One region of the Pseudoclavibacter sp. VKM Ac-2888 genome, then DNA from elsewhere that is predicted to be linked to it. Evidence: riboswitches for the same ligand, from Rfam matches in the RefSeq annotation. Region 1 holds a riboswitch; the other holds the start of a gene.
What was found. A riboswitch is a leader RNA that binds a small molecule or an ion and turns the genes downstream of it on or off. The one in region 1 is predicted to bind FMN.
Positions count from the first base shown of each region.

Region 2: linked by a shared signal. The riboswitch ahead of ribD (bifunctional diaminohydroxyphosphoribosylaminopyrimidine deaminase/5-amino-6-(5-phosphoribosylamino)uracil reductase RibD) and the one ahead of ITJ61_RS10490 (ABC transporter permease) in region 1 are both predicted to bind FMN.

Region 1 is NZ_JADKSM010000001.1:2,218,874-2,225,451, forward strand. Features, by position in the region: gene ITJ61_RS10475 (PLP-dependent aminotransferase family protein) at 1-149, opposite strand, end outside; gene ITJ61_RS10480 (NAD-dependent epimerase/dehydratase family protein) at 239-1,081, shown strand; gene ITJ61_RS10485 (ABC transporter substrate-binding protein) at 1,292-2,350, opposite strand; gene ITJ61_RS10490 (ABC transporter permease) at 2,386-3,195, opposite strand; FMN riboswitch at 3,298-3,424, opposite strand; gene ITJ61_RS10495 (SRPBCC family protein) at 3,615-4,043, opposite strand; gene ITJ61_RS10500 (septum formation family protein) at 4,067-4,657, opposite strand; gene pyrE (orotate phosphoribosyltransferase) at 4,667-5,230, opposite strand; gene ITJ61_RS10510 (hypothetical protein) at 5,262-5,480, opposite strand; gene ITJ61_RS10515 (alpha/beta fold hydrolase) at 5,794-6,578, opposite strand, start outside.
Region 2 is NZ_JADKSM010000005.1:40,611-47,188, reverse strand. Features, by position in the region: gene ITJ61_RS19380 (family 43 glycosylhydrolase) at 1-278, opposite strand, end outside; gene ITJ61_RS19375 (riboflavin synthase) at 449-1,087, opposite strand; gene ribH (6,7-dimethyl-8-ribityllumazine synthase) at 1,090-1,599, opposite strand; gene ribB (3,4-dihydroxy-2-butanone-4-phosphate synthase) at 1,596-2,291, opposite strand; gene ribD (bifunctional diaminohydroxyphosphoribosylaminopyrimidine deaminase/5-amino-6-(5-phosphoribosylamino)uracil reductase RibD) at 2,288-3,394, opposite strand; FMN riboswitch at 3,501-3,625, opposite strand; gene ITJ61_RS19355 (PIG-L deacetylase family protein) at 3,711-4,490, opposite strand; gene ITJ61_RS19350 (glycosyltransferase) at 4,483-5,745, opposite strand; gene ITJ61_RS19345 (MFS transporter) at 5,841-6,578, opposite strand, start outside.

The DNA.
Region 1 (6,578 bases):
CGGGCGATGCCGAACTCCACAGCGAGTTCGCGCGTGGCAGGCAACCTGGCCCCTTGAGCGAGGGCACCTCGTGCGATCGCATTGCGGATGGTGTGCTCGACCGCACGCGCTTTCGGCAATGACCTGTCCAGACGGAAGAGATCATCCATTGGACCAAGATACTGCTCGTCATCTGGAACTTTCAGATGGTCCAGGGCTGGTTTAGCCTCGTGAGCGTTCCTGACGAGAGGGGTTCCTGTTGCGCATCTTCATTGCTGGTGGTTCCGGCGTGCTCGGGCGTGCACTCATTCCGCTGCTCAACGCGGCCGGGCACGAGGTGGCAGCCACAACCCGCTCCGAGGTCAGGGCGGCCCTCTTGAGCCGGCTCGGCGCGGCCCCGATCGTCGTTGATGCGCTCGACAGAGACGCCGTGTTGCAGGCGGTGGGCCAGGCAAGACCAGAGGTGATCGTGCATCTCCTGACGGATCTCGGCACGGGAAGCTCTGCAAGCAACGCGCGCTTGCGCATCGTGGGCACCCGCAATCTCGTCGACGCAGCCCGGCAGGCTGGTACGTCTCGGATGATCGCAGAGAGCATCTCCTGGGTCTACTCCTCTGGAGCCGAACTCGCCGGAGAGGCCGAGCCGCTCGATCCCGACCCCGCCGAACCCAGGCGTACGACGATCTCCGCGGTGAGGGCGCTCGAGTCTGCGGTCAGCGAGATCCCGGAGCATGTTGTGTTGCGGTTTGGTCAGCTCTATGGACCAGACACCTGGTACTCCCGCGACGGACGCTACGGACAGGACGCACGAGCCGGTCGCTTGCAGACCACCGAGACAGTGGCGTCCTTCATCCACACCGCCGATGCTGCCCACGCGGCCCTCCTCGCGCTGGGGTGGCCGAGCGGGATCTGGAACATCGTCGACGACGAGCCCGCGGCCGGGTACGAGTGGGCACCACTCTTCGCGGCCGCAGTCGGCGCACCCGAGCCGAACACCCCGGACTCCGGCAATATCGGTCGCCCCGTCTCGAACGCGCGCGCCCATGACACCGGTCTCGTTCTGCAGCACCCAAGCTGGCGCGAAGGTTTCAGCACTCTGTGAGGCCAGCATTCCGGCCCGGAACCTGGCGACAGGCCGTCATCACCTACACGGGAGTCCTGCCCGTCAGCCTGGTCCTCAACTTCGTCCGCCCCACTCACTGGCCACTGGCCACGACTGGTATTCGTCGTCTCCAACGCCGCCGTCCTCGTCGCAGCACTGAACTGGGCGTTATTGCCGGCGCCGCGTCAACAACGTCCTGGTCTCAGACGTCTAGCCCTTTGGCACGTACGCGTTCGTGAACGCGTCGCCGTCCAGCGGCTTCTCGAGCAGGTCCTGATCGCTCATGAACGTCGCCATCGTGGCCCACACGTCGGCGTCGTTCGTGAAGAGCGGCTGCCCCTCCTGCGCGGACAGGAACGGGATGGTCGCCTCGAGCGTCGCGAGCGCGTCGCTCTTCGCCTCGTCCGTGTAGAGGGTCGGGATGTACTCGGCGGCGATGTCGATCGACTCCTCCGGGTTGTCGATCACGTCCTGCGTGGCCAGGGCGAGGGCCTCGAGCACGGGGGTGATCGACGCATCGTCGCCCTCGATGATCGAGTCGGCGACCCCCAGGGACGGGCCGACGAGGGTCGGCGCATCCGCCGGCGCGATCTCGATCGTGCGAACCGGGAAGCCCGCCTTCTCGAACTGCACGGCGTCGTTGTTGATGTAGCCCATGACCCCATCGACCGCGCCCGTCGTGAGCGCCGCCTGCTGCGTGTAGCCGATGTACTCGATCTTCACGTCGTCCGCCGTCAGCCCGTTGCTCTGCAGCAGCGACAGCAGCGCGAAGTACGTCTGCCCGTAGGGGCCGGGCGTGCCGATGGTCTTGCCGCGCGCATCCTCGGCCGTCGTGATGTCGGAGTCCTCCGGCACGATGAGCGTCGCCGGGTACGTGTTGTAGAGCGTCGCCACCGAGGTGACGGGGATGTCGGCCGCCCGCGCCTGCGTGATCTCGTCGCCGCCCGCGTACACGAAGTCCTCCGTGCCGTTCGCGAGCGCACCGAACAGGTCCTCGCCCTCGCCGTGGTGGCGCAGCTCCACGTTGACGCCCTTGTCGTCGAAGTAGCCCTTCGCCTCGGCCACGTAGAACGGCACGAACTGGATGTTCGGGGTGTAGGTGAGGCCGATGGTCACGTCGCCCGCGGCCGCGGCGGGCGCCTCCGCGCCGTCGCCACCTGCCGAGGGGGAGCATCCGGCGAGCACGGCCACGGCTGCCACGGCGCCGGCCGCGATGACGGAGCGCACGGCCCGCGAGCGGAAGCCCGCGGTGGTTGGACGAGTGTTCATGGGCGTCTCCAGATCGAGAGAGGTGCGGTGGGAGGTCAGGCGGGGAGCGGTTCGTCGGCGAGCACGCGGGCGCGCCGCCTCGACTTGGGTTCGTCGTCGTTCCAGGTCACGGCGTTCTGGAACAGCCGCATGAGGATGTACAGGGCGACCGCGAGGAGCACGAGCATGAGCAGCGTGGAGAAGATACCGGGGATGTCGTTGGCGTCGCGGTTGAGGGTGAGGAGCATGCCGAGCCCCCGCCCACCCATCGTGAACTCGCCGACGACGGCACCCGTGATGGACAGCGTCACACCGGCGCGGATGCCGGCGAGCACGCTCGGCAGGGCGAGCGGCCCCTCGACCCACCACAGCAGCTGGTACCAGTTGGCGCCGTCGATGCGCCCCGCCTCGATGACGTCCTGCGGGAGCTGCCGCACGCCGAGCACGGTCGTGACGATCATCGGGAAGAAGGACATGATCGCGCAGAGCACGACCGTCGGGGCGAGGCCGTAGCCGATCCACAGCACGAGCAGGGGTGCGAGGGCGATGGCCGGGACGGCCTGCGACGCGGCGACGTACGGGGTGATCGCGACATCGACCCACGGGAGGCGCGCGATGAGGTAGCCGAGCGGCACGGCCACGAGGATCGCGAGGAGACTGCCGAGCAGGGCCGCCGAGAGCGTCACCCAGGCGTGGCCCAGCATCGGGCCCTTCGTCACGTCGAGCCAGAAGCGCTCGGCGAGCTGGCCGGGAGCAGGGAGGAACTGCGGCGAGATGAGCCCCGCCGCTGTGACGAGCCACCACACGGCGAGCACACCGATCGCCACCGTGATCGGTGCGAGGAAGCGTGCTGACGTCGTGTTCATCTACCCGGCTTTCGTGGAAAGCTCCGGGGATGACGAGGCGCGTGGAGGTCGCCGAACTGGTCGGCGGATTCCACGAGCTGACGGTACGCCGAGGCGTGCCGTCACGTGCGCCTCCCTTCCGGACTTTCACCGTCGGTTCCGGAATTTCACCAGATCAGCCACTCCCTTGCGGGAGCAGGTCGCGGACTATAACCGCCGGCTCGGAATTACACCGACCCCGGAGCACGTGGACTCTGTCGCCAGAATACGACACGCCCCCGTGATGCGCGACATCGTGACGCTCCGCGACGAGCGAACAGCTCCAGGGAATGCCTGGACAGCAGCGCCGTCGCCCTTGCCACCGTTCTCTCGGGATGGTCTGCACGCACGCGGATGGCTTGCAACACATCCCGAGGCGCGAAAGCCATCTCGAGACACGGCTATCCGGCGGCGGCCTGCGCCTCTGCGGTCTTCTTCGCGCTGCGGAGCTCGCTGGAGATCGCGGCTGCTGCGATGGGCTTCGCGAGGCCGAGGCGCTCGGCGATGCCGCCGGCGTCGAACTCCGCATCCACCGTCACGCGGGTGCTGGCCGGGGTGATCGCCTCGGTGCGCACCTCGGCGGCGAAGGACGCACGGCCCTCGACCGATTCCCAGCGAAGGCGCTTGCCCGGCTCGTTGACGACGACCTTCGCGTCGATCGAGCGTCGCTGCCCGACGAGCTCGACGTCCCACCGGATGAGGTCAGGGCCGAGCACCTCGACGTGCTTCACGATGCTGAGGACGCTCGGGAGCGACTCCGGCTCGGCGTAGAGGTTGAAGAGCACGTCGACGGGCACATCGATGTCGATGGATTCACTCACGAAGGTCATGCGATGAGCGTAGCCGTCGCACGCTACTGGTTCGCCGCGAGCGAGCCGGTCGTGGACGCCCCCGGCGTGGAGGCGAAGCAGCGGTAGCCGCGCAGCCCCGCGTCCCAGTCGGCCTGGTTCAGGGGGTAGCTGGCCTCGATGACGAGCCCGGGCACGGCCGCGGCCGCGGCGGTGTCGAGGACGTCGCTCGCCTGGCACGTGATCTGGGCGCGGTCCCTGAGCGCTTCCTCGCCCGGATACTCGGCGTCTGCGGACAGCGTCGTCGCCTCGACGTCGGCGAGCAGCTGCCCCGAGTGCTCGGCGTCGCAGTTGACGACATCGAACCTGGGCTCCCAGGGCGAGACGTAGTCGCGGATGCACTGGCCCGGCTCGAGCAGCGACGCGTCGACGCCCGCGAGTGGCACCTCCGTGAGCGCGGGCCCGGCCGTCTCCTCTGGCGGGACCTGCCCGTCGCCGAACGGCTGGAGCCAGACTCCGAGCGCGGACCCACCGAGGAGGAGGACCCCGATCAGCGCTGCGAGGACGCCGCGGTTGCGGCGCTTCGCGGCGCGCTCCACCTGCTGCTCGCGCGCTTGAGGCTGCTCGCGCGCTTCAGGCGTGGGGGTCGCTGCCATGGGGAGTGCCTAGGCGAGGCCCAGGTCTTCGAGGCCGATCGCGGCGCGATACGGGTAGCCCGCGGCTTCGATGACGCCCTGCGCTTCCGTGGCGCGGTCGACGATGACGGCGACGCCGACGACCTTCGCGCCGACCTTCTCGAGGGCTTCGATGGCCTTGAGCGGCGAGCCGCCCGTGGTGGACGTGTCCTCGAGCACGACGACCCGCTTGCCTTCCAGGTCCGGCCCTTCGACCTGGCGGCCGCGGCCGTGGTCCTTCGGCTCCTTGCGCACGACGAACGCGTCGACGATCTTGCCCTGCGCGAGCCCCTGGTGCATGACGGCGCTCGCGAGCGGGTCTGCACCCATCGTGAGGCCGCCGACTGCATCCACCGGCGCGCCCGTGAGGGTCTCGAACTCCTCGATGACCTCGAGCAGCACGCGGCCGATGAGCGGCGAAGCGCGGTGGTCGAGGCTCAGCTTGCGGAGGTCGATGTAGTACGTCGCCTTCTTCCCGCTCGTGAGGGTGAAGTCGCCGTGGAACACGGCTTCGTCGCGGATGAGTTCGATGAGGGCGTCGCGGTCTGTCGTCACGGTCCTCAAGCCTAATCGCCCGAGGGGCCGGTCAGCGCGCTGAGAGCGGGTCCGCTGCGATGGCGTCGGCGATCGTGGCCCGCGGATGCGCGCGACGCCACTCCCGCAGGGCGGCGCCCGTCGGCAGCCCGTGTTCGTCGCGGCTCGCGGTCATACCGCCGCCACCGGAGGACGCGGGCCGATGGTCGCCTGCCCCGGACGACGTGGTCGGGTCGAGTTCGCTGGTCTTCGTCACGGTGTTCGTCTTCATCACGCCTCCTCCGGCCAGCGCCTCGCTGGCCTTCGTTGTCTCGGGATGCTTCCGGTCCTGCGCGTCGAGCTGCCGCCAGCCCATCAATCCCCTCGGGCCGCTGTCAAGCGCCGAGGGCTGTCCATGGCCCGGATTCGCGCGACCCCACGACTCCCAGCGAACTCTGCGAACCCTGCGATGGCGGCGATCCCGTCGCCTCCAGGGCCGCCGAGCGCGCGCACACTGTGAGATTGCCGAGACGCCGAGACCCGGCCACCGAATGAACGGTGGCCGGGTCTCGGCGTTCGGCGGAGTTGTCGCCCTCCGCGCGGAATCAGCGGCTGAGGAACTCCAGCACGACCCGGTTCCACTCGTCGGCGTGACTCACGTTGACGCCGTGGGGCGCATCCGCCACGACGTACAGCTCGGAGCCGGCGACGGCCTCGTTCGTGCGAGCTCCGGAGCCCTCGAAGGGCACGGTCGCGTCGCTGTCACCGTGGATGACGAGCGTCGGCACCTTCACGGCCTGCAGGTCGTCACGGAAGTCGGTGCTCGCGAACGCCGCCATGGCCTGCAGGGCGGCGGGCTTGAACGCCTGCTTGGTCAGCTCGATGGCCGCCTGGCGCTCCTGCTCGGAGACGACGAGCTTGTCGTCGACCGAGTAGAACGTGGTGATGAAGCCGTCGTAGAACGACTCCTGGTTGGCGGTGAGCGCGGCCGTCATCTTGGCGGCCTCTGCAGCTTCGAGGGGGCCGTCCGGGTTGCCGGCGGTCTTCAGCAGGTACGGCGGGACAGCGGATGCGAAGACGACGCTGTGCACGCGCTCGTCGCCGAACTTCGCGAGGTAGCGGGCCACTTCGCCGCCGCCCATGGAGAAGCCGACGAGGGTGACCTCGCGCAGGTCGAGAGCCTCGAGCACCGACTGCAGGTCGTCGGCGAAGCTGTCGTAGCTGTACCCCGTGAGGGGCTTGTCGCTGCGGCCGAAGCCGCGGCGGTCGTAGGTCACGACGCGGTGGCCGGCGGCCTCGAAGGCCGGCACCTGGTGGTTCCAGGCTTCACCCGAGAGCGGCCAACCGTGGATGAGGACAACGGGGCGACCGGTTCCGCCCGTGTCGTCGA
Region 2 (6,578 bases), on a different contig from region 1:
CCCGTGTAGAACAGGTGGTGGTGGCCGTTCTGGTCGAGCACGACGCTGCCCGTGTAGACGTTGAAGTCGGCGGCCTCTGGACCACCCGATGCGAGCGCGACCCCGGTCTCGGAGAAGTCGACGACGTTGTCCGACTCGATGCGGTGCCAGGGCATGCCAGCCTTCGGGGCTTCACGGGTCTCGTGGAGGTAGAAGAGGTGGAAGCGTCCACCTTCCTGCCACGGGATCACGTCGCCTACCCAAGCTCCGTCTGGCTTGTAGAACCCTCGTTGGTCCATGTCACCTCATTGTTCGTGGTTAATCGGTTACGCAGACTATAACCACACGTCGCGGCCTTGATCAAGCGGTTAATCAAGATCGAGGTGGTCCGCTGAGATTCGCTGAGCTGCATGGTGCCGGTTTCCCGCCGGGCAGACGGAGCGAAGAGCTCGCCCCGCCTGCCCCTCGCTCACGCCTGGTGACTCGCGAGCCGCGCCACGTGGCGCGCGAGAATGTCGGTCTCGACGTTCACCCGGTCCCCGACGCCAAGGTCGCCGAGGGTCGTCGCGGCGAGCGTCTCGGGGATGAGCGACACCTCGAACCAGGGCGAGCCATCTGCGCCGGCTCGCCCGACGCCGTTGACGGCACTGACCGCGCTGACCGCGCTGACCGTCAGCGAGACACCCGACACGGCGACCGATCCCTTGTCGACGAGCAGCCTCGCGTGCGCTGGGTCGATGGCGAAGCGGATGCGCCGCCACGCGTCGAAGCGCTCCACCTCCAGCACCTCGCTGGTCGTGTCGATGTGCCCCTGCACGATGTGGCCACCGAGGCGATCCCCGAGGCGCATGGCGCGTTCGAGGTTCACCGGATCGCCCTCGGCCCGGTCGCCGAGCGCGGAGGCGCGCAGCGTCTCCCCCATGACGTCCGCGGTGAAGCCGTCGTGGAGCAGCTCGGCGACGGTGAGGCAGACGCCGTCGACCGAGATGGAGTCGCCGATCCTCGCGTCGCTGACGCTGAGAGGGGCGCGCAGCGTGAGGCGCGCGTCCGTGTCATGCCGTTCGATGCTCGAGATCCGACCGAGCTCTTCGATGATGCCCGTGAACACGATCAGCCCCGTCCGCTCGTGGGCAGGCCTGCCGGCTGGCTCGCGGGCCATTCCCGGAGCGCGCTCGCGGTGGCGATGGCGGCGAGTGCCGCATCCGCCCCCTTGTCCTCGAAGCTCCCCGGCAGGCCGATGCGGGCCTGCACCTGGGCTTCGTCGTCGCACGTGAGCACCCCGAAGCCGACCGGGATGCCCGTGCGCACGGCCACGTCGGTGAGGCCGTTGGTCGCGGCCGTGCACACGTAGTCGAAGTGCGGGGTGCCGCCACGGATGACCACGCCGAGCGCGACGATCGCGTCCGGCCTGCTCATGGCGATGCGGCTCGCCGCGACGGGCAGCTCGAACGAGCCGGGAACCCGCACGACCTGGATGTCGGTGACGCCGGCATCGGCGAGTGCGCGCTGGGCGCCGTCGAGCAGCGCGTCCATCGCCGTCTCGTGCCACTCGGCCGCGACGACGACGACTCGCATGCCGCGCCCGTCTGCCTGCACTGTCGGTGCTCCGTGTCCGCTCATCGTCGTTCTCCTCTTCCGTGCGCCTGGGCGGCGCGCTGCTGGCTGTGGTCCTGAGGTTCTTCCTGCGTGGGCATTGCGGGGAAGCCCGGATGCTCCCTGCGGTGGCGCACGAGGTCATCGACGTGCAGCAGCACCAGGTCGGTGGCTGCCGCGAGCTCGAGCGCCTCGCCGAACGACAGCATCTCGCCGTCGTCCCGCACGAGCTCGGCGATGACGCCCACCTCGCCGGTGCCAGCGAGGCGCACCAGGTCGACGGCCGCCTCGGTGTGCCCCGGGCGCTCGAGCACGCCGCCATCCACGGCGCGCAGGGGCAGCACGTGGCCCGGCCGGATGAGATCGCTCGCGCGCGCATCCGCTGCGGCGAGGGCGCGGACGGTCGTTGCCCGGTCGGTTGCCGAGATGCCCGTCGTCACCCCCTCGGCCGCGTCGACCGTGACCGTGTAGGCGGTGCCGCGCGCGTCCTCGCTGCGCTCCACCATGATGGGCAGGCTGAGCCGGTCGGCGAGCGCCGCCGGGAGGGGCGCGCAGAGGAGCCCGGAGGAATGGCGGATGATCCAGCCCATCCACTCGGGGGTGGCGGTGTTCGCCGCGAGGATCGCGTCGACCTCGTTCTCGCGTGAGGAGGCGTCGGCGACGAGCACGGGGCGTCCCGCCCGCAGCGCCTCGAGTGCCCGGAGCAGTTCAGCGTTCATGCTGCGACTCCCACGGGTGCAGCGCCGGGGACGTGAACGGCGGGTGATTCGGGGCCCCGGACGAGCCGGATGAGCGTGTCGACGCCCAGCGGATGCACGGAGTCGGTGGTCCACCTGTTCGCGTCCCGGAGGCTCCCGATGTCGAGCGACGCGACGGAGCTCGCCCCGTCGCCCAGCAGGATGGGCGCGACGTAGGCGTCGATCTCGTCGACGAGTCCGGCGCGCAGGAAGGCCGCCGCGATGGTCGGGCCGCCTTCGACGATGACGTGGCGGACGCCCCTCGCGTGCAGGGCCTCGAGGGCGTCGACCGGGTCGTGCGTGCGGAGGTGCACGAACAGCTCCGGCTCCGCGCGCACGGCGGCGCCCTCCTCGACCTCGCGCAGCCCCATCACGACGCGCAGGGGCTGAGACGCGTCAGTCGCGGCGATTCCCCGCACCGACAGCGATGGGTCGTCGGCGCGCTGCGTTCCGGTGCCGACGAGGATCGCGCAGGCCTCGGCCCGCCGACCGTGCGCGTGCGCCCTGGCGGCCTCGGAGGTGATCCACTGGCTCGACCCGTCGGCGGCGGCGACCCTCCCGTCGAGCGTGGATGCGAGCTTGAGCGTCACGAACGGCCGCCGCTCGGTGACATTGACGAGCCAGACCCGCAGGAGCGACTCGGCCTCGACCTGCCGGGTGCCCATCGACACGCTCACCCCGTGCGCGCGAAGGCGCGCCGCTCCCCCGGATGCGATCGGGTTCGGGTCCGCGACCGCGTAGACGACCTCCGCGACATCTGCGTGCAGGAGGGCGTCGGCGCACGACGGCGTCCTGCCGCTGTGGGCGCAGGGCTCGAGGGTCACGACGGCGGTCGCACCCCGCACATCCGCCCCGGCTGCGCGCGCGGCGTCGAGCGCGGCGGCCTCCGCGTGCGGCGTGCCCGCTCCGCGGTGGTGGCCGCTTCCCAGGATGCGGCGCGGGCCGCCCGCGCCGGAGGGCGGCGCGAGCAAGACGCACCCGACCTGTGGGTTCGGATCTCGGGCTGGCCCTCGGGCCGCCAGGGAGAGCGCCAATTGCATGGCGGCGTCGACAGTGTCGACGCGTGTGGGTTCTTGGATCGGCATGGCCGGACCTCCGCGTTTCGCGTACCACGGGGCCATGTCCCGGTGCCGGCGCAGCCGGAGAGTCCGGCAGCCGACGCCTCGGAGGCCCTCGCCGAAACGAGCGCCTCCCATGCACCTACCATCCGGACTTTAACCGTCGGTCCCGGAATTCCACCAGGTCAACCGCTCGCGGACGAGCGGGTCGCGGACTCTCACCGCCGGTTCGGACTTTCACCGACCCCGGAGCATGTTGCACGGCGAGCATAAGCCCGCAAGCTTGGTGTGTGACGTCGTGGGACAGCTCATGCCCGGGTGGGTGCCCGCGCGGACGGCCTCGCTACGCCACCACTTCGCGCAGACCGATCGCGAGGTGCACGTCCTGCCGCTGCCCGCCCGAGTGCACGAGCGACGCGCCCTCGTCGTCGACCGTGAGCTGGGTGCGGTGGCTGCGGAGGGCGGCGAGGACCGCGGCCCGGTGCTGCTCGAGGTCGAACCACTCGAGGTCGCCGATCTCGGCCGCGAGGGCACGCTCGCTCTGCTCGACGAGCTCCGCGAATCGCACACCGGCTGCCCGCGATGCGGCGAGGCTCGCTTCCCGCGCCCGAACATGGTCGGGGTGCCCGTACCCGCCGGTCGCGTCGTAGCTGATGACGAGGTCCGGCCCGTCATGGGCGATCGCGGCGGCGAGATCAGCGGTGACCTCCTCGAGCGGGGCGACGCTCAGCGACCGCAGGTCAGTCTCGTCGGCGGGGCCCGCGAGGCCCGGCCGCAGCCAGCGCATCCCCGAATCACGGTAGTCGCGGGGTGCGAGGCCCTCGGCGCGTGCGGGGGCGGTGCCGAGCCAGCGGTGCTCGTCGATGCCGAGGGCGTCGAGCGAGCCGCGCAGCTCCCGCTCCCGCACGGCCGCGAGCTCCCCGACGGAGGTGGCATCTGGCAGCGCGCCGTCGACGATCTCGCCGAGCTCGCCGCGCGTGCACGTCACGAGCGTGACTCGTGCGCCGCGTTCGTGGAGCTCGCGGAGCAGGGCGCCGCCGGCAAGCACCTCGTCGTCGGGATGCGCGTGCACGACCAGCGCGTGGCGCACAGAGTCGAGCAGGCTGTGGCCGGCCTCAGGCACGCGCGGAACCCGGCCGGGCCTGTGCGACGAGGTCGCGGAACACCGAGAAGAGGCCTTCCGCGCTGAGGTCCCACGAGTGGGTGAGCGCGTGCTCGCGTGCGGCGCGGCTCATGCGCTCGGCGACCTCGGACTGTCGGAGGATGCCCGCGATGGCGGCCGCCCAGTCGGCGGGGTCGCGCGTCTCGAGCAGGATGCCGGTGACGCCGTCGACGACAGCCTCGCGGAGTCCGCCGGCTGCGGAGGCGACGACGGGCACGCCGGATGCCGCGGCCTCGAGCGCGACGAGACCGTACGTCTCGGAGTGGGAGGGGATCAGCACGAGGTCCACGAGGCGCAGCTGGGCTGCGAGCGCGTGCCGGCTGAGCGAGCCGATGTACTGCACATGGTCGGCGAGCCCGTGCTGCTCGACGGTGTCGTGCAGGCGAGCCTCGTATTCGCGGCCGTCGGCATCCGGCGGTGCGGCGCCCACGAGCACGTAGTCGGGGCGGACGTCGGCGTCGACCTCGGCGATCGCGTCGAGGGCCAGGTCGAAGCCCTTGAGCGGATGCAGGCGCCCGGCAGACAGGGCACGCCTGGGTCGCTGCTCGTGCGCAGCCAGCTCGGCCCGCGCATCCCAGGCGGGGAAGAAGAGGTCGGCGTCGACGCCAGGCGGCACGATGTGCGTGATCGCGGGGTCGCCGCCGAGCCTCGAGAGGACGGTGTCGCGTTCGGCCCTGCTGACGACGACGATCGCGTCGACGGACTTCGCGAGCATCGCCTCGCCGGCGAGCCGTCCAGGCGATTCGGCGCGTTCCCCGTCGGCGAGCGGCGTGGAGCTGTCCGCGGCGATGGAGTGGAAGCTCTGCGCGATCGGGATCCCGAGCTCGCGGGCGACGGGCAGGGCGGCGACGCCCGAGAACCAGTGCTGGGCGTGCAGCACATCGACGGGCAGTTCTCCGAGGAGCGTGGCGAGCGCATCCTGGAATTCGCGGATGACGTGCTCGTGCTCCCCCTTCGCGATGAGGCGGGCCGGCCCGGCGTCGAGGTTGTGGAGGCGCAGGTTCTCGCCGAGCTGCACGGTGGGTGCGGAGTCTGGGTCGCTGCGTCGCGTGATGAGCTCGACCTGGTGGCCGCGGGCGGCGAGCGCCTCGGCCTGGGCGAGCACGACGACGTTCATGCCACCTGCATCCTTGGTGCCCGGCTCGTCGAGCGGGGAGGTGTGGAGCACGACAAACGCGATACGGAGTGGGCGCTCATCGGAGAGGACGTCAGGCATGCCTCCGACCGTAGGCCCCGCGGCCCCACTTTTCCATTCGGGATGCCCTCGGTTACGCACCGGGGTGGCGTCCGGCCGTTCCGATGGGGCCGCCGTCATCCGTCAGCCCGTCGCCGAGATCTGCGGTCGTGCAGGGCCAGCGGTGCGCAGATGAGGATGAGCGTGCAGATTGCGGAGATCGCGAGGGCGGGGCCCGGGCCGACGCGGTCGGTGAGCGCCCCGAATGCTGCTGCGCCGAGCGCTGCGCCGAGGTTGACGGCGGTGTTGATCCAGCTGCTCGCCTCGGTTCGCGCTCGCGGGTCGGTGCGAGCGTCCGCGGCGAGGTAGCCGACGATGAGGGTCGGCGCCAGGAAGAGGCCGCTGAGGGCGAAGCCGACGATCGCGACGCCGACGCCCCCGAGGAGCCCGGTCGCAGTGATGATCGCAAGAAGGGCCAGGGTGAGCGCGAGCAGCTGACGCTCCGGCTTCGCGCGGAGGTCCCATCGGCCGTAGAGCAAGCCGCCGATCGCGCTGGTGCCCGCGAACACCGCGAGCAGCGCACCTGCCAGTACCGTGCTGGATGCGGCGGCGGCCACTGCGGGGGCTGCGACTTCGACGCAGCCGAGCATCACTCCCGGGGCCGTCATCGCCAGCACGATGGGCAGGAAGCCCTTGGAGCGCATCGGACGCAGCGCCGGCCGGGCGCCGGGGACCTCCACCTGACGTGATCCGCGCTGCGCTCGTGACCGTGGGCTCGTCACTAAGAGTGCCGTCCCGAGGGCGACGCAGCCTGCCGAGACGACCAGCGACGAGAGCGGATCTGCGACGACGGCGAGGACGGCAGCCGCCAAGGG